2 regions of the Alteromonas sp. 4NH20-0056 genome follow, and region 2 is predicted to be linked to the other one. Evidence: predicted binding sites of a transcription regulator. Region 2 holds the regulator's gene; the other holds the start of a gene.
What was found. The regulator ArgR, encoded in region 2, controls arginine synthesis, uptake and breakdown. The targets are predictions, from matches to a motif close to ANTGAATANNTATTCANT.

Region 1 (9,324 bases), on a different contig from region 2:
GTGCTATGAGGTTTCAATTCAACGGCCGAACCTTCCACGTCATTATTAATAAGAATAAAACGAGTAGCACAGTGCGCTTTGCTTGATTCAATGCTATCAAACAATGCGATTAGTGAGGGTGGCGAATAGGCAGACGCATCGAGCAAAATCATTCCACGCTTACCCATATTGCTTATAGCTTCTGTCGCTTTTGATATGGTGTCTACGGTAGTGATGAAAACGTGAGGGACAGTATTTTCAATGTTTCCCATACGAACCGATAGCGACATCGCTGAATGCGCATCACCGTCGATTATTAATAGGTTACAAATATCGTCAGGCTGGACTGAATGGTAGAACGCTTGTTTAGTATCTACGCTTAGCGGCATTATCTTTTATTCCCACCTTATCAAACACGTTTTGAGGTTCTTACGAGTAAGACAAAAGCACTCCATGCTGGTAATAACTAAAAGTATAGCCTGTTAAACAAAGAAGCGCTTTGAAATACGTGTAAGTAATTAGTATTAATGACGCTATTATGAGGTGATCAGTAGTTCCATAAATAAATTTTAATCAAAAAAAAACGTACATAATGCCAAGGCAGAATGTACGTTCTTGTACCTTCAATAAAAGGTATATTTACTTTATTGGGGTATACTTTCTTTGGCTGCTTCCGGTATAAAGCTGACGAGGGCGCCCAATTTTTTGCTTAGGATCACTCATCATTTCATGCCAATGTGATATCCAACCTACTGTGCGAGACAGTGCAAAGATACACGTGAACATGTTTGTCGGAATACCGATAGCTTTAAGGACGATACCTGAGTAGAAATCAACGTTAGGGAACAATTTCTTCTCAGCAAAGTATGGGTCGCTTAATGCAATTTTTTCTAGCTCCATCGCCACTTCTAGCAATGGATCTTTTACATTAAGTTCACTTAATACTTCATGACAGCTTTCACGCATTACGGTTGCGCGAGGGTCGTGATTCTTATAAACACGGTGACCAAAGCCCATTAGGCGGAACGGATCAGCCTTGTCTTTAGCGCGCGCAATAAACTCAGGAATGCGGTCAACAGTACCAATTTCTTCAAGCATGTTTAAACACGCTTCGTTAGCACCGCCGTGAGCAGGACCCCAAAGTGATGCAACACCAGCAGCGATACACGCGTAAGGGTTAGCACCTGAAGAGCCAGCTAAACGAACCGTTGATGTTGAAGCATTTTGCTCGTGGTCTGCGTGAAGCGTAAAGATACGGTCCATAGCGCGTTCAACGGCTGGGCTAATTTGATATTCTTCAGCAGGGACTGAGAACATCATATTTAAGAAGTTAGCAGCGTAGCTTAAATCGTTACGTGGATACACGAACGGTTGGCCGATGTTATATTTGTAACACATCGCAACAAGCGTAGGCATTTTTGCGATAAGACGATGTGCACTTCGAACACGTTGTTCTTCGTTAGAAACGTCTAAATCACTGTGATAGAACGATGACATTGCACCCACCGTGCCGCAAAGCATCGCCATTGGGTGCGCATCGTTACGGAAACCATGGAAGAACATATTAATTTGTTCGTGGACCATAGTGTGGCGCGTTATCGTTGCTTTAAATTCTTCATATTCAGCTTTAGACGGCGCGTGTCCGTGTAAAAGCATGTGACACACTTCAAGGTAGTCAGCATCACGCGCAAGCTCTTCGATAGGGAACCCGCGATGCAAAAGCACACCGGCTGCTCCATCGATATAAGTGATTGCTGATTCGCAAGATCCAGTCGCCATAAAACCTGGGTCATAGGTGAAATAACCGTGCTGTCCAAGCGTGCGAACGTCAATTACGTCCTGTCCTTCTGTGCCAGACAATATAGGAAGCTCAATTTCCTTACCGCCGGCCTTAAGAATGGCTTTCTGATCTGCCATATAGTGCTCTCCTCAGAATGGTTCTGTCTGCAGCGAAAACGAACGAAAATGTCCGCTTCGTTGGGAAAAGTGGCGTAGTTTTACTTTATTTCACACATAAAAGTCAATTTAATTGCATATATGTGCAATAAATATTCTAAATTATCTTACGTGATAAACGTTGTTGATGTGTAAAAAACGTACGCTAGATTAAGGGGATAATCCCAATACCTAGCAATTATCATTGTGTTTTCGTAAAAGGTAAACTGTCAATTTACATTAATATTAGCAGCCAACGACATAAATTGTGATAAAGCTGCATAAAGTTTATACGTATAAAATTAAAAGCACGTAACTTATCTAGCAAAGCCGTAGTCATAAACTACGAGTGCTGCTACACTTTTCGTGTTGATAAATACTGTCACAAAGGGCATTTGAGTTCATTTTTGATCTCATTTTTTGTCTGAACGTTATGAATTAAACGTAAAGACAGACTAAAGTCTTACAACAGCACAAAAAATTGTAATTATATAATGTGCTAGATATACTCGGCGGTGCTTAAAAAACGGAATAATTATTCTGTTAACGGCATTAAAGAATAATTCACAAATTGTTAACAACTCAATGGATGAGGCAATTAACAGGTAATAAACGAATTAACTCGCTCAGGACATAATAAATGCGGGTGATTCATTATCCCTACGGATTAAACAGGCATACATTGTGAAAAAGCAAAGACCAGTAAATTTAGAACTCAATACTATTAAATTTCCGCCCTCTGCTATTTCGTCAATTCTCCATCGTGTAACCGGTGTTGCGATGTTTTTTGCGTTACTTTTCGTTATTGGGGCATGGGCAGTTTCTATCTCATCGCCAGAAGGGTTCGCAGACGTACAAAGCATCATGAACGGTTTCCTTGGGAAATTTGTCGCAATTGGCACAGCTTCAGCGCTGACATATCATATTCTAGGCGGCCTAAGACATGTTGTTATGGACTTAGGTCACTGGGAAGAATTAGAGTCAGGTAACTTAAGTGCAAAAGCAATTATCGCACTTTGGATCGTACTGACCGTAGTATTGGGAGTTGCATTATGGTAACCAACCAAGCAAGCATTAGACGCGACGGTGTACAAGACTATGTATCACTTCGCGCTACAGCAGCAATCATTTTCGCGTACTCGGTTTTCATGGCGTGGTTCTTTATAACCACTGATAATCTTACGTTTATTGAATGGCGAGGATTATTTTCTGGCTTAGCTATGAAAGTTTTCACACTAGCAGCACTTGTTGCAATCATGATCCACGTTCGTATCGGCCTATGGCAAGTACTAACGGACTATATAAAATCAACGGGTCTTCGTGCAACACTGCAATACGTACTAAACATTATCGCGTTTGGCTACGTCGCTGTTGGTCTATTTGTATTGTGGGGAGTGTAAAATGAGTTTACCCGTTCACGAGTTTGATGCAGTAGTAATTGGCGCTGGCGGCGCAGGTATGCGTGCCGCTCTACAGATTTCACAATCTGGTAAATCATGTGCACTGTTATCCAAAGTATTTCCTACCCGTTCACACACTGTGTCAGCACAGGGTGGTATTACCGTAGCACTTGGTAATTCACACGAGGACAACTGGGAATGGCATATGTATGACACCGTTAAGGGGTCAGATTACATTGGCGACCAAGACGCCATTGAATATATGTGTAAAGAAGGTCCTGAAGCCATTATTGAAATGGAAAACATGGGCCTACCGTTTTCGCGTTTCGAAAACGGCAAGGTATATCAGCGTCCATTCGGTGGTCAGTCTAGAAACTTCGGCGGCGAACAAGCAGCACGTACTGCAGCAGCGGCAGACAGAACTGGTCACGCGCTTCTACATTTGCTTTATCAGCAAAATGTAAAAAATAAAACAAAAGTCTTTTCAGAATGGTATGCACTAGATCTAGTGAAGAACCAAGACGGCGACGTAGTTGGTTGTACGGCGATTGATATTGAGTCTGGTGAAGTCGTGTACTTTAAGTCACGCGCAGTTGTGCTGGCTACTGGTGGCGCAGGTCGTATATTTGCTTCTACCACCAACGCGCACATCAATACCGGTGACGGTGTCGGTATGGCACTTCGCGCAGGCGTTGCAGTTCAAGATATGGAAATGTGGCAATTCCACCCAACAGGTATTGCTGGTGCAGGTACGCTTGTAACAGAAGGTTGTCGTGGTGAGGGTGGTTACCTTCTTAATAAAGACGGTGAACGCTTCATGGAGCGCTACGCGCCAAATGCTAAAGATTTAGCAGGTCGTGACGTTGTTGCTCGTTCAATGATGACAGAGATCCGCGAAGGCCGTGGTTGCGATGGTCCGTGGGGACCACACATAAAGCTTAAGCTTGATCACCTAGGAAAAGACGTTCTTGAGTCACGCCTACCAGGGATCCTTGAATTGTCTCGTACCTTCGCTCACGTTGACCCAGTAAAAGAACCTATTCCGGTTATCCCAACCTGCCACTACATGATGGGTGGGATTCCAACGAATGTTGACGGGCAGTGTTTGACGGTTGATGAAAACGGCAAAGACCAAGTAGTAAATGGGCTATTTGCTTGTGGTGAGATTGCATGTGTATCAGTACACGGCGCAAACCGCTTAGGCGGTAACTCATTACTTGATTTAGTTGTATTCGGTCGCGCAACAGGCCTGCATCTTGGCAAAACACTTGCTGATATGGCGCCTACACGTGATGCTTCTGAATCTGACCTTGAAGTGGCAATGTCTCGCTTCAACCGGTGGGAAAACTCAGAAAAAGGAAAGGGCGAAGACCCTGTCCAAATCAAAAAAGACATGCAAGAATGCATGCAGCTCAACTTCTCAGTATTCCGTGAAGGTGAAGCAATGGCTGAAGGTCTTAAGCAACTCGGTGAAATCCGAGAGCGCTTACAGAGCGCCCGCCTTGATGACAAGAGCTCTGACTTCAACACTCAACGTATTGAATGTTTAGAACTTGATAACCTAATGGAAACCGCGTACAGCACAGCAGTAGCAGCGAATTTCAGAACGGAGAGCCGTGGTGCACATAGCCGCTTCGACTTCCCAGATCGTGATGATGACAATTGGTTATGCCACAGTGTCTACGATCCAAAAACTGAAAAAATGCTTAAACGTGATGTAAATATGTCGCCGAAGCTTAGAGAGGCATTCCCTCCTAAAGCGCGTTCATATTAAGAGAGGCTTCGATCATGCAATTAGAATTTTCGATATACCGATATAACCCAGATGTTGATGCAAAACCACGCATGCAAGACTACACTCTAGAAGTAGAGGAAGGTCAGGATATGATGGTTCTCGATGCGTTGCTTGCTCTTAAAGAACAAGACCCAACGTTGTCGTTCCGTCGTTCATGCCGCGAAGGGGTTTGTGGTTCAGATGGCGTAAACATGAACGGTAAGAACGGGCTAGCCTGTATTACACCGTTGTCTGCGCTTGGTAAAGGGAAGGTTGTTGTTCGTCCACTTCCTGGTCTGCCGGTAGTGCGTGACCTTGTAGTAGACATGACCCAGTTCTACACGCAATACGAAAAAATTAAGCCGTTCTTAATTAATGACGGTAAGCAGCCGCCAGCGCGAGAGCATCTTCAGTCTCCTGAAGAGCGCGCAAAGCTAGACGGTTTATATGAATGTATTCTGTGTGCATGTTGTTCAACGTCATGCCCATCATTTTGGTGGAATCCTGACAAGTTCATCGGCCCAGCTGGATTGCTACATGCATATCGCTTCCTAATTGACAGTCGTGATACTGCGACTGATGAACGTTTAGGTGAACTAGATGATGCATTCAGCGTATTCCGTTGCCACGGTATCATGAACTGCGTAAGTGTCTGCCCTAAAGGTTTGAACCCGACAAAGGCAATTGGACAAATCAAGTCTATGCTTTTACAACGGGCTGTTTAGTACTATAGTCTGATAACTTCTGAAGTTACAGATTGCGATGCTCTAAATAGCCATCCAATAGGGATGGCTATTTTTTTATGTAATCGCTGTTATAACACTTGGTTATGTCGAGAATAACCTTATAATACAATCTGATTGTTAATAGATTTTTTTAAAACGTAGCAAGGCAAATTAAATGCAAGAAAGCGTGATGAAAGCGTGGTGGGATTCCTCGCACATGGCAGGTGCCAACGCTGCCTATGTTGAAGAGTTGTACGAAGCGTATTTGGATGATCCGCAAAGCGTGTCCGATACTTGGCGTCAAATCTTTGATAATCTTCCTAAGGTTGATGGTGTCGAACTAGAGTCGAACCATACTGCAATTAAAAATCAATTCAGACAACTTGCTGCGTTAGGGCCTACAGCCCGCATGTCAAGTGCACCTGCAAATAGCGAAAGCGTTTCAGACGATAGGCAAGTGAAGGTACTTCAGCTTATCAATGCGTTTCGATTCCGTGGTCATCAACATGCTAATCTCGACCCGCTGGGTTTGTGGCAGCAACCACGTGTACGCGATTTAGAGCTTTCTCACCATAATCTTTCCGAATCCGATTTTGACAGCGTGTTTAACGTTGGTTCTTTCGCTATTGGTAAAGATTCTATGTCGTTGGGCGAATTATTTACGTCCCTTAACAGAACGTATTGTGGGTCGATTGGTGCTGAGTATATGCACATCACCGATACTGACCAAAAGCGCTGGTTGCAACAAAAAATTGAATCGGTGCAAGCTAAGCCAGAAATTTCAAAAGATGAAAAGCTTGGCATTCTTAAAGGGCTAACAGCCGCTGACGGTATGGAAAAATACCTCGGTGCTAAGTTCCCAGGTGCCAAGCGCTTCTCACTTGAGGGTGGTGATGCCCTTGTACCTATGCTTAAAGGGTTAATAACCAAAGCGGGCGCTGCGGGTACGAAAGAAGTTGTTATTGGTATGGCCCACCGAGGCCGCCTAAATGTGCTCGTTAATGTACTTGGTAAGAACCCTTCTGTATTGTTTGATGAGTTTTCAGGCAAGCATGATGATTCGCTAGGTGCCGGTGACGTGAAATACCACGCTGGTTTTTCTTCTGATTTTGCTACTCCAGGTGGCAACGTTCACTTAGCGTTGGCATTCAACCCATCGCATTTAGAAATCGTTAATCCAGTGGTGATGGGCTCGGTAAGAGCGCGTCTTGCTCGTCGCAACGATGATACAAATACCGTTTTACCTATCACTATTCACGGTGATTCTGCAATTGCGGGGCAGGGTGTAGTGCAAGAGACGTTTAATATGTCTCAAACCCGTGGCTTTGCTGTTGGTGGTACGGTTCGTATCGTCGTAAACAACCAAGTTGGTTTTACGACATCGAAGACAGAAGATACGCGTTCAACCCAGTATTGTACTGATATCGCAAAGATGGTTCAGGCGCCTATCCTGCATGTGAATTCTGACGATCCTGAAGCAGTAGCGTTCGTTACTGAACTTGCATTAGAGTATAGAAATAAATTTAAGCGTGACGTCGTTATCGACTTAGTATGTTACCGACGTCATGGACACAATGAAGCTGATGAGCCAAATGCGACGCAGCCATTGATGTACCAAAAGATTAAGAAGCACCCGGTACCTCGCGTTATTTACGCCGACCAACTTATTGCTGAAGGTGTTATTGAGCAGCGCGATGCAGACCGGTTCTTAGAAGAGTATCGCTCTGCGCTAGATCACGGTGCGTGCGTGGTAGAAGAGTGGCGTCCAATGACAGAACACAGTGTCGATTGGTCACCGTACCTTGGCCACGACTGGGATACGCCATACGATGGCTCGCTCAGCGTAGAAAAATTAAAAGCGTTAGGCGAATCAATTACGTCTTACCCTGAAGAGCATAAACTTCAGTCTCGCGTTAACAAGCTTTATCAAGACAGAAAGGCGATGGTAGCTGGCGAGAAGAAGCTTGATTGGGGTATGGCTGAAAACTTGGCCTATGCCACTATCGTTGATGCAGGCGAAGATATCCGTATTACTGGGCAAGACTCGGGACGCGGTACCTTCTTCCATCGTCATGCTGTACTGCATAACCAGAAAGATGCGTCTACTTACATGCCACTTCAGCATATTCGTGAAGGCCAAGGTGAAATAGAGATATACGACTCAGTGCTTTCTGAAGAAGCGGTAATGGCATTTGAGTACGGTTTTGCAACCGCAGAACCGTCATGTTTGACGATTTGGGAGGCGCAGTTTGGTGATTTCGCGAATGGCGCACAGGTTGTATTCGATCAATTCCTAAGCTCGGGTGAAGCTAAATGGGGGCGCTTATGTGGCCTTACTATCTTGCTTCCACACGGTTATGAAGGGCAAGGTCCAGAACATAGTTCTGCACGTCTTGAACGTTTCTTACAAATGTGTGCTGACCATAACTGGCAGGTATGTGTTCCGTCTACTCCTGCGCAGGTTTACAACATGTTACGTCGTCAAGTCGTACGTCCAATGCGTAAACCGCTTATCGTTATGTCACCTAAATCACTATTACGCCATCCTTTGGCCGTTTCTTCTTTGGAAGAACTGGCAGAGGGTAAATTCTACAACGTTATCGACGAAGTGGATGACATCGACGCGAAGAGTGTTAAGCGCGTTGTAATGTGTTCAGGTAAGGTTTATTACGACTTGTTAGATCAACGCCGTAAGAATGAACAAAATGATGTGGCTATTGTGCGATTAGAGCAGCTTTATCCATTCCCTCAAGAGGAATGCGCGAAAGTTGTCGCTAAATATAGCCACGTTAAAGATTGGGTTTGGTGCCAAGAAGAGCCGCAGAATCAAGGCGCTTGGTATTGTAGCCAACATCACTTCTGGCAAGCGATTCCAGAAGGCGCAAAATTATCATATGCAGGGCGTGAAGCATCCTCGTCACCTGCAGTAGGTTATGTATCCGTTCACAACCAGCAACAAAAAGCACTGGTTGAAGACGCACTCACTATTAAATAAGGAACAGTAATGACAATTGAGATAAAAGTTCCGGTTCTACCTGAGTCAGTTGCCGATGCCACCATTGCAACCTGGCACGTTAAGGCCGGTGATGCAGTAAAACGAGACCAGAACCTGGTTGACATTGAAACTGATAAAGTTGTGCTGGAAGTTGTAGCTCCAGCTGATGGAACGATTGGTGAGATCCTAAATGAAGAGGGTGCAACGGTTTTAGGTGAGCAAATTATTGCAAAACTTGAAGAAGGCAAGGCAGGCGCTTCTGCATCTAGCGCTTCTCCTAGTGCAAGTGCTGACAAAGCACCTGCTGCGCAAAGTTCTGGTAAATCATCAGAGATAAAAGTGCCTGTGCTTCCAGAGTCTGTTGCTGATGCAACTATTGCCACTTGGCATGTTGCTGTCGGCGAACCGGTAAGTCGCGATCAAAATCTTGTAGATATTGAAACTGACAAAGTAGTGCTTGAAGTTGTGGCACCTGCAGATGGTTCGTTGTCAGAAATTATTGCTGAAGAGGGTGCA
Region 2 (9,324 bases):
CAACTGGGAACTCAGCTGGCTGTCCGCGCTCGTAAGAGCTGTCAAACGTTGTGCCATTAATCAATGTACCGTGGTAATGAACACGCACTGTGCTAGCAGGAACAGGCGTTTCACCGTCACCTTCTGCAAGTACTTCATATTGTAAGCCAGACTCAGTTACGCTTACTTCGTCACGCTTTGCGTTATCTTCAAGGAATACCTTACCTTCTTCGATAACCGCTTTGCTTGCTTCTTCTTTTTCAGCTTGCATACGGTTATGGATCTCACCAAATGCATCGCGAAGTGTGTCGTTATCCACTTGAGGTGCAGAACCTGAAAACGCATCTTTTAAACCGGCAACTACCGCATCAATGGCTAATCCATCAAAAGGATTTGATTGTAGTTGTTGACCCATTTGAAAACCAATGCCGTAACTCGCTTGGGTTTCTACCGTATTGAATGTATCAGTCACAAGAACTCCTGAAAGTAAATTACAAATGCAGTACAAATTTCAAACAAATCGCATTTTTCGATTTTGTTTCTGCATTTTCCGGTGCAGGAGTGTATCACACCAGAAAAAATCTTGCTTTGCGCAATGGTCGACAGGCCCTTAAAGTACCAAATTATTGTAAATTATAACTGAAAGTGGTTAGACAAGCTGCTCATGACGCAGTATGGTTAAGGCCATATATTTAGGAGGATAGCATGCAAACACATCACGATGCTGAACTAAAAGATACCGTCCGGTACCTTGGAAAGACCCTTGGTGAAACTATTCAAAACCAATTGGGTGATGAATGGCTAGAAAAGATTGAAAAAATCAGAAAAGACGGCCGCGCGTCGTATCAAGGCGATATCTCTTGCAGTGAAGAACTGAAAGAAACTTTCAAAACAATGTCGGACGACGACTTGCTTACCGTAGGTCGTGCTTTTGCTCAATTTCTAAATTTAGGCAATATTGCCGAGCAAGAATATACCAGCGCAATGAATGTCGACGCGTCAATTGATACGCTCTTTGAACATTTAGACAAAGCTGAACTTACTGCCGAGAAAGTACAAGAAGCCGTAGGTAAACTAAATATTGATCTTGTTCTTACCGCTCACCCAACAGAAGTTACGCGACGTACGCTGATCCACAAGCATAAAGAGCTTGCTAACTGCCTTCAGTCGGTGCATCAAGAATCACTTAACGATGTTGAGCGCATGAAAGTGGAAACACGCATTGCCGACCTTATTGCGCAGGCATGGCACACAGAAGAAATTCGTTCAGTGCGCCCTACTCCGGTTGATGAAGCACGCTGGGGATTCTCAGTAATAGAAAACTCGTTGTGGGAAGCAGTACCGGATTTTCTAAGAGAACTTGATGGCCGTTTAAACCAAGATTACGACATCTCGCTTCCACTTGATGCATCACCAGTACAATTTAGCTCTTGGATGGGCGGCGATCGCGATGGTAATCCGTTCGTAACGTCAACAGTAACCGAACAAGTACTATTGCTTGCGCGTAAACGTGCCGCTAAGTTATTCGCTATCGACCTAGACCGCCTTCAAGTAGAGCTGTCAATGTACGATTGTAACGACGCCCTTCGCGAAAAAGTAGGTGATGCAAATGAACCGTACCGTGCACTGTTGCGTCCGTTGGTGGAACGTTTTGTTGCAACGCGAGATGGCATTGCCGACTATTTAGCAGGTAACAGCCCTGACACTTCAAACTGGATAGAAAGCAACGAAGAACTAATTGATGCACTGTTGCTATGCCATCAATCACTTATCGATTGTGGTATGCAGGTTGTCGCGAACGGCTTGTTACTTGACACCATTCGTCGCGCTAATGTATTCGGTATTCATCTTCTTCGATTAGACGTACGCCAAGACTCTGAACGCCACTCTGATGTGTTTAGCGAACTGACTCGTTATTTAGGCTTGGGCGACTACGCTCAGTGGAGCGAAGCGGATAAACAAGCATTCTTGCTTCGGGAGCTGGGCTCAAAACGTCCGCTTTTCCCTGCGCAATGGGATGCATCAGACGATGTAAAAGAAGTACTTAATACGTGTAAGGTAGTTGCCAAACACAGTAAACATGGCTTTGGCATTTATATTATCTCAATGGCAAGTGAGCCATCTGATGTATTGGCCGTTCAGTTATTATTGAAAGAAAGTGGTGTTGATTGGCCTATGCCAGTAGCACCGCTTTTTGAAACGCTAGACGATTTAAATAACTCACCAGACGTAATGCGTAAGTTACTCTCTATCGACTGGTATCGTGGTTATGTGAAAGGCCGTCAATTCGTCATGATTGGCTATTCTGACTCTGCGAAAGATGCAGGCGCACTAGCAGCTGGCTGGGCACAATACCAATCGCAAGAGGCATTGGTTGCGATCGCAGAAGAATACGATGTATCGCTAACCCTTTTCCACGGCCGGGGCGGTACAATCGGTCGTGGTGGCTTACCTGCACACGCAGCTATCTACTCACAGCCTCCTGGTTCGTTAGAAGGTGGGTTCCGTGTCACAGAACAAGGTGAAACTATTCGCTATAAGTTCGGTATGCCGAAATTAGCGAAACGCAGTTTGGGTATTTATGCCAGTGCTATTATTGAAGCCATGTTGTTCCCACCGCCAGCACCAAAACAAGAGTGGCGAGAACTTATCACCACTATGGCGGGCCAAGGACGCGATAACTATCGTGCTACCGTGCGCCACGATGAAGAGTTTGTACCTTATTTCCGCGTTGCTACGCCAGAGCAAGAATTGGGCAAACTGCCACTAGGTAGCCGTCCTGCGAAGCGTAAACCACAAGGTGGTATTGAAAGTTTACGTGCGATTCCATGGATTTTCGCATGGGCACAAACGCGCCTAGTACTGCCAAGTTGGTTAGGAGTAATGCGCGCGATAGACAGCGTGAAAACGCCGGAAAACGAAAAAGTAGTTAACGAAATGTTCAGTGAATGGCCGTTCTACCGCTCTCGTCTATCAATGCTAGACATGGTGTTTCACAAGGCTGACCCGCGCATCAGTGAAGCCTACGACGAGCGCCTTGTACCTAAAGAGCTTAAACACTTCGGTGAAGCACTTCGTAGCGAGCTTAAAGAAAGTATTTCATCGCTACTTGCTATTACTGGTGACGACGACATTATGAAGAACGACCCGCAAGGTAGAGAGTCGATGGAGATACGCGCAGCGTACCTGCAGCCCCTTCACTATCTTCAGATTGAACTTCTTGACCGTATCCGTAAAGCCGGTGACGATGCACAGAACACAAGCTTAGAGCGTGCTATGATGGTAACCATCACGGGTATTGCAACCGGTATGCGTAACACGGGCTAATAAACCATTGTTAGTGTAAACAAAGACCCGCGTTCAACGCGGGTTTTTTTATACCCCATTTTCGCAACCGCTCTATTAGGCCATCTGCCTATTAAAGTGGCACGCTTTTAACCGACTGTTTTGTTCGCAACGCTGTTAATCCACTCTCTAGGGACAGTTACCATCTAGTATTACTCACTATATTGTTAAGCCTATAGTAACAGGCGTTCTCTCTTTCACTAGCGCACAAGGGTGCCGTGGCAAAGCGTATATGGATGTAACAAAAAAAAGGCTGGATACGTAAGGTCGTACAGACTGTCTGCGGCAGTGATGCTGCAGCCAAGTCTCCATAGATGGAGTCTCGGCGTGTCTGTAATGGCCTTACGTATCCAGCCTTTATTCAGCGGGTGCAATGCACCCGCCAACAGCCTAATTAGCCGTTTACGAAATCAACACCTAGCTTGATGTCGCCACGTAGGCCTTCAAGCATGTCGTTTTTCGCTTTTTCTTCAAATGCGCTTAGCTCACCGTATGGCAAGATTTCTTCAACACCGTTTGCGCCAAGGCGAACTGGGTGTGCGAAGAATGCAGCGTCGTCGCTGTCGTCAGTTTGTACGTAAGTGTACTCAACCACGTTCTCGCCTTGCATTGCTGCAACTAAAGATAGACAGAAACGTGCAGCTGCTTGACCCATAGAAAGAGTTGCAGAGCCGCCGCCAGCTTTCGCTTCAACAACTTCAGTACCCGCGTTTTGGATACGAGTAGTCAGGCTTGCGACTTCTTCGTCAGTAAACTCAACACCTTCAACTTGTGAAAGAAGAGGAAGAATAGTCGTACCAGAGTGACCACCGATTACCGGTACGTGCACAGAAGATACATCTACACCCTTAAGTTCGGCAACAAAGGTTTCAGCGCGGATTACGTCAAGCGTTGTCACACCGAAAAGTTTGTTTTTATTGTAAACGCCTTTTGCTTTTAGCGTTTCTGCAGCGATAGCAACAGTAGTATTAACTGGGTTGGTGATGATTCCAACACACGCATCAGGGCAATTGTCAGCAACACCTTCGATTAGGTTTTTAACAATACCTGCGTTGATGTTGAATAGATCTGAACGATCCATACCTGGCTTACGCGGTACACCAGCAGGAATAAGAACAACGTCACATCCTGTTAATGCATCAGCAAGGTCATCTTTACCGTGACCGGTTACTTTTACCGCAGTGGGGATGTGGCTCAAATCAACAGCAACACCTGGAACAACTGGCGCTACATCATAAAGCGCTAATTCTGAACCTGCTGGCAATTGTGTTTTCAACAACAAAGACAGCGCTTGACCAATACCACCTGCAGCACCTAACACGGCTACTTTCATACCATTTCTCCTATGGGATTACTCACGTATTTAAACGGAACGTCACACTAATGCAACGCGTGGGAAAACTCAATCACCGGATAGTCTTATTGACGTTATTTATGATGATTTTTACACGATATTCATTATAATGAATGTTTATGCAAGCAAAATGCGTAAAGTCTTCTAAAAGACAGCATTTACACTGCTTACTATTATACCCTAACAATAGAAAAAGAGCGCTAATGGCAAACGTAAAACAAGAACAACTCATTAAAGCTTTTAAAGAAATACTCAAAGCAGAAAGCTATGGTTCACAAGGCGAAATTGTTGAAGCGCTAAAAACGCAAGGTTTTGACAACATTAGCCAGTCTAAAATATCACGAATGCTAAGTAAGTTCGGCGCAGTGCGCACGCGAAACGCGCGGGGCGACATGGTGTATTGTTTGCCACCAGAGCTAGGCATGCCCACCGCGAAGAGCCCTCTTAAGCAGTTGGTTCTCGACATTGTTCACAATAATGTGATGGTAATCATAAGAACAAGCCCCGGTGCTGCTCAGCTGATTGCTCGTTTACTCGATTCACTGAGTAAGAAAGACGGCGTATTAGGTACAATAGCAGGCGATGACACAATATTTATTGCCCCTGCTGATGTATCAAATATCGAAGAACTACGACAGCGTGTTGAAGACCTGTTCGAAAACGTTTAATCAACGCTATTTAGGACTTGTCATACAAATAAAAAAAGCCGCATTGAATGCGGCTTTTTTGTCATTAAACACCAGGTTTACGCTAGCAATTTAATAAGTGCATCAGCGGCAGGTTTTGACGATGGTGGGTTTTGTCCCGTCACTAATAACCCATCGCTACATACTTTTACCGCGAAGTCGTCGGCGCTTTCATAATTTCCGCCCTTTTTTACCAATTCATCTTCGACAAGATATGGCACAACTTTCGTAAGTTCCATTGCTGCTTCTTCGCTGTTAGAAAACCCCGTTACCGACTTTCCTTTCACCAGATGTTCGCCATTTGGTAGCTTTACGTCTTTAAGCACAATGGGCGCGTGACATACCGCACCAACAGGTTTGTTGGCCGCAATCATTGCCTCAATCAGTGCAATAGAATGCGCATTGTCTGACAAGTCCCACAGCGGGCCATGGCCTCCGGGATAGAACACTGCGTCAAATTCTTCTTCGCGGACGTCTTCAAGCGGAATAGTCGATGAGACAGCACTGCGTGCAACTTCGTCCTTACTGTAACGCTTCGCGTCTTCGGTCATCGCGTCATCAGTGAGGCTGTTGGGGTCAATAGGTACTTGGCCGCCCATCGTCGATGCTAGTGTTATTGTATAACCTGCATCTTTGAACGCGTAATACGGTGCAGCAAACTCTTCTAGCCACATACCTGTTTTGTTTCCCGTGTTGCCCATAATCTCGTGTGATGTCATTACCATTAACATACGCTTAGACATTTTATCCTCCTTGGATTTATTGCTAGTAGTGTTAATGGGTTCGTGTGAAACAGGGAATAAGATCAGAAAGTCATGAAGTTAAATAAAAACGGGGACGTAATTTAATAAAGGTCAAAAAAAATGCCACCTCCCTTTCGGGAAGTGGCATTTATTATATTACGCTATGTTTCGTGTAGCTAACTACGCTTAGAAGCGGTAGTTAATACCTACACGGATTTCCCATAATGAAGGACCGCGTACTAAGCTCTGCTCAGGTCGAGAGAAGTCACTGTAAACGAACTGACCTGCGTCATTTACGCTTGCAGTAATAACTTCATCACCACCGAATGAGCCTTGACGGAAGTCACCCCATTGGTCGTTGATTAAGTTAGTTAAGTTCTCGATTACAAAGAACGCGCTAGCGCTATGACCTTCGTAGAAGCCTGGTAGCTCTTGAGAGATACGTACGTCAGCTTTAAACCACCAATCAGCACTTTCGCTGTTACGCGCAAGGATTTCGCCACGCTCAAAACCGTTTGCATCTACCCAACGGTTAAATGCAGTTTCAGTTGACTCGTCAGCGAAAACAACGTTTGGATCGTTTACTTCAGGAATGTAAACAAGTTGACGACCGTCGATACCATCCCATGGGAACGGGTCAGCTAAGTCACGGTCTGTGCTGAATACATACGAGTAAGGCTTACCTTCGTTAGCTGTTGCAAACAAGTTGAAACGTGTTTGGTAGCCGTCAAAGAACTCAGCAGTGTAACCTAGTGAGAAGTTAAAACGGTTGCCAACAGCATAGTCAGATGTAGCAGGTGTTGGGTTGTTAGGATCGCTAGTCGCGAAGTTCGCGTAGTTAGAGAACGCTACCGCACTTGTCATTGGGTTAGCATCTTCTGCATCAACATAAGCATAAGATAGCGCAGCATCAAAGCCATTATCCCAATCTTTACTCACACCAACAGAGAATACAACCGAGCTACCATCACCTTGAGTAACATTACCTAGGATGAAGTCAGACGTTTCGCGACGTGGGTTAAGAATGTCATAAGCCGTACGGCCGTCAAACAATGTTGCACCGTTATCTACAATGTTCGCATCACGAACGATTGCAGAATCTTGGCGATCTGTATAGATCACGTCAGCGTTAATAACATACTCACCTGGGGCAATATAAGTTGCACCGAACGCATACTTCCACTCTGACGGAATTTCAAAGTCAGGTGCCGTTGCGTTAGTGTTTCCATCGCCATCAGTTAGGCTTGTACCCGCAACTTCGTCAAACAATGCTTGAGGTACGTTGTAGATAGGGTTGCCTTCGCCAGTAAGTGCTAGGTCGAACAATGACGTAGTACCTGCTGTGAAGCCTGGAATGTTGAATTCGCGCACACCGATGTTTGTTACACCGTCGTTAGAGTATGCGTTTGAAATCCAAACGTTCGGGTTACCGCCTGAGTATAGACCCAAGCCACCACGAAGTTCTAAGTCTTCGTTGATAGTGTATGTGAAACCGAAACGCGGCTGAAGAAGGTCAATACCGTCTACGTTAGCAGTGTTAGCAAAACCATAACGATCAGTAAAGTTTTGGTTTAGCGTTGGTCTGTCGTCAGAACCGTAAGTGTCATAACGTAAGCCCGCCATGATCTTAAGGTCGTCAGTTAAGTAGAATTCGTCCTGAACGTAGAATGTAGTTACGTCAAATGCAAATGAAGCACCTGCGTCAGCTGGGTTATTAGTACCGGCTGAGTTGTTGTAGTAAATACGGTTTACTAGGCCTTGCTCGAAATCAGAAATGCTGTTGAAGCGGTATTCGCCCACAGTGTGCTGCATGAACAAGTTAAATACGTCAGTTTCTTCATATTCAACACCAGCTGTAATTTCGTGGTCACCCAAGAAATAAGTACCAGCAAGTTTAAAGTTGAACACTTCGTAGTTTAGGTCGTTTGATTGGCGTGAATCATCTGGACCAATGTATACCGTGCCGCCGCTATCAGTACGAATTTGTGCTTCAGCAAAACCAGAATCAGCGTCAAGAGATTGCTGACGGTTATCTAGGTCAGTGTGACCGATGCGAAGTTCAGTTGTGAAATCGTCAGACCAGTTTGAGTATAATGAACCAACAACTGTTGTTAGCTCAGCGCCACGCTCGTAGAAGTGGTTGCTAAGAGAAAGACGCGAAGAACCGCCGTCAGACTGGCTTACGCTGAAACCATCGTTCCAGTTATAAACAAGTGATGCACGGTGATCAGCGTTGATGTTCCAATCCAATTTAACAAGAAGCTTTTCATCTTCAACTGGTGCAGAACCTGGCGTACCACCAACGTCATAACCGTATACGCGTTGTGCTACTTCAGAAATCTGGTCGATTTCGCCTTGCGTTACACGGTTGCCTAGTGCGTTGTAATCATAAAGCTGAACACCTTCTAACTTCTCGTATGCCGCGAAAAGGAAAAGTGAATCTTTAATTAGTGGAAGACCAACATTGAAGCCATAACGCTTTTCAGTGTAGTCACCGTTATCACGCTCTTGGCTAACAGTCTCGTCGCCACGGTATGAATCGCTCGTGTAATCGAAGAATACGCCACCGTGAATTTCGTTAGTACCAGACTTGGTTACCGCGTTGATGTTACACGCAGTAAAGCCACCGTATTCAACGTCAAATGGTGCAAGTTCTACTGCAACCTGTTGAATAGCGTCATAAGAGAAAGGCATACGCTCTGTAGGGAAGCCGTTGCTATTTAGACCGAAGTTGTCATTCATACGAATACCATCTAGGGTCAAGCTGTTGTTACGTGGGCTTGCGCCACCACAGCTGATTGAGTCGTTGAAGCTTTCATCAACGAATACTCGAGGGTCAACACGCACGATGTCACCGATGCTACGGTTGATAGCTGGTGTATTTTCTAGTGCTTCAAGGTTGAAAACAGTTTGAGGGCCAGTTGCACCGAATGCTGTTGAAGACAACGAGCTTCCGCTAACCGAAATAACTTCGATATCGCTTGCATCTTCAAGAGTAAGGTTAACGCCGTATGCTTCACCAAGGTTGATAAATACGTCATTTACTGTTGTATCTTGGAACTGGTCTGAATCTACAACGATGCGGTATGGACCACCAACGCGAAGACCACGTAAGTTGAACGTACCGTTTGCTCCAACAACAACTTCACGTGCCGTACCTGTCGGTTCGTGAATTACAGTAACTGAAGTGCCCGCAGCAGGTGTGCCAGTAGGTGTA

Region 1: a site for ArgR is predicted at 2,008-2,025, ahead of AC27EZ_RS11180 (citrate synthase). Genes of this name have one in related genera too.

The regions. Positions count from the first base shown of each region.
Region 1 is NZ_BAAJLS010000005.1:150,623-159,946, forward strand. It holds gene AC27EZ_RS11175 (sensor histidine kinase) at 1-368, opposite strand, end outside; gene AC27EZ_RS11180 (citrate synthase) at 619-1,896, opposite strand; gene sdhC (succinate dehydrogenase, cytochrome b556 subunit) at 2,599-2,973, shown strand; gene sdhD (succinate dehydrogenase, hydrophobic membrane anchor protein) at 2,967-3,314, shown strand; gene sdhA (succinate dehydrogenase flavoprotein subunit) at 3,316-5,088, shown strand; gene AC27EZ_RS11200 (succinate dehydrogenase iron-sulfur subunit) at 5,103-5,813, shown strand; gene sucA (2-oxoglutarate dehydrogenase E1 component) at 5,989-8,808, shown strand; gene odhB (2-oxoglutarate dehydrogenase complex dihydrolipoyllysine-residue succinyltransferase) at 8,818-9,324, shown strand, end outside.
Region 2 is NZ_BAAJLS010000011.1:30,371-39,694, reverse strand. It holds gene bamJ (BamJ family beta-barrel-assembly machinery protein) at 1-451, opposite strand, end outside; gene ppc (phosphoenolpyruvate carboxylase) at 685-3,306, shown strand; gene mdh (malate dehydrogenase) at 3,719-4,657, opposite strand; gene argR (transcriptional regulator ArgR) at 4,882-5,346, shown strand; gene AC27EZ_RS15825 (type 1 glutamine amidotransferase domain-containing protein) at 5,424-6,107, opposite strand; gene AC27EZ_RS15820 (TonB-dependent receptor) at 6,294-9,324, opposite strand, start outside.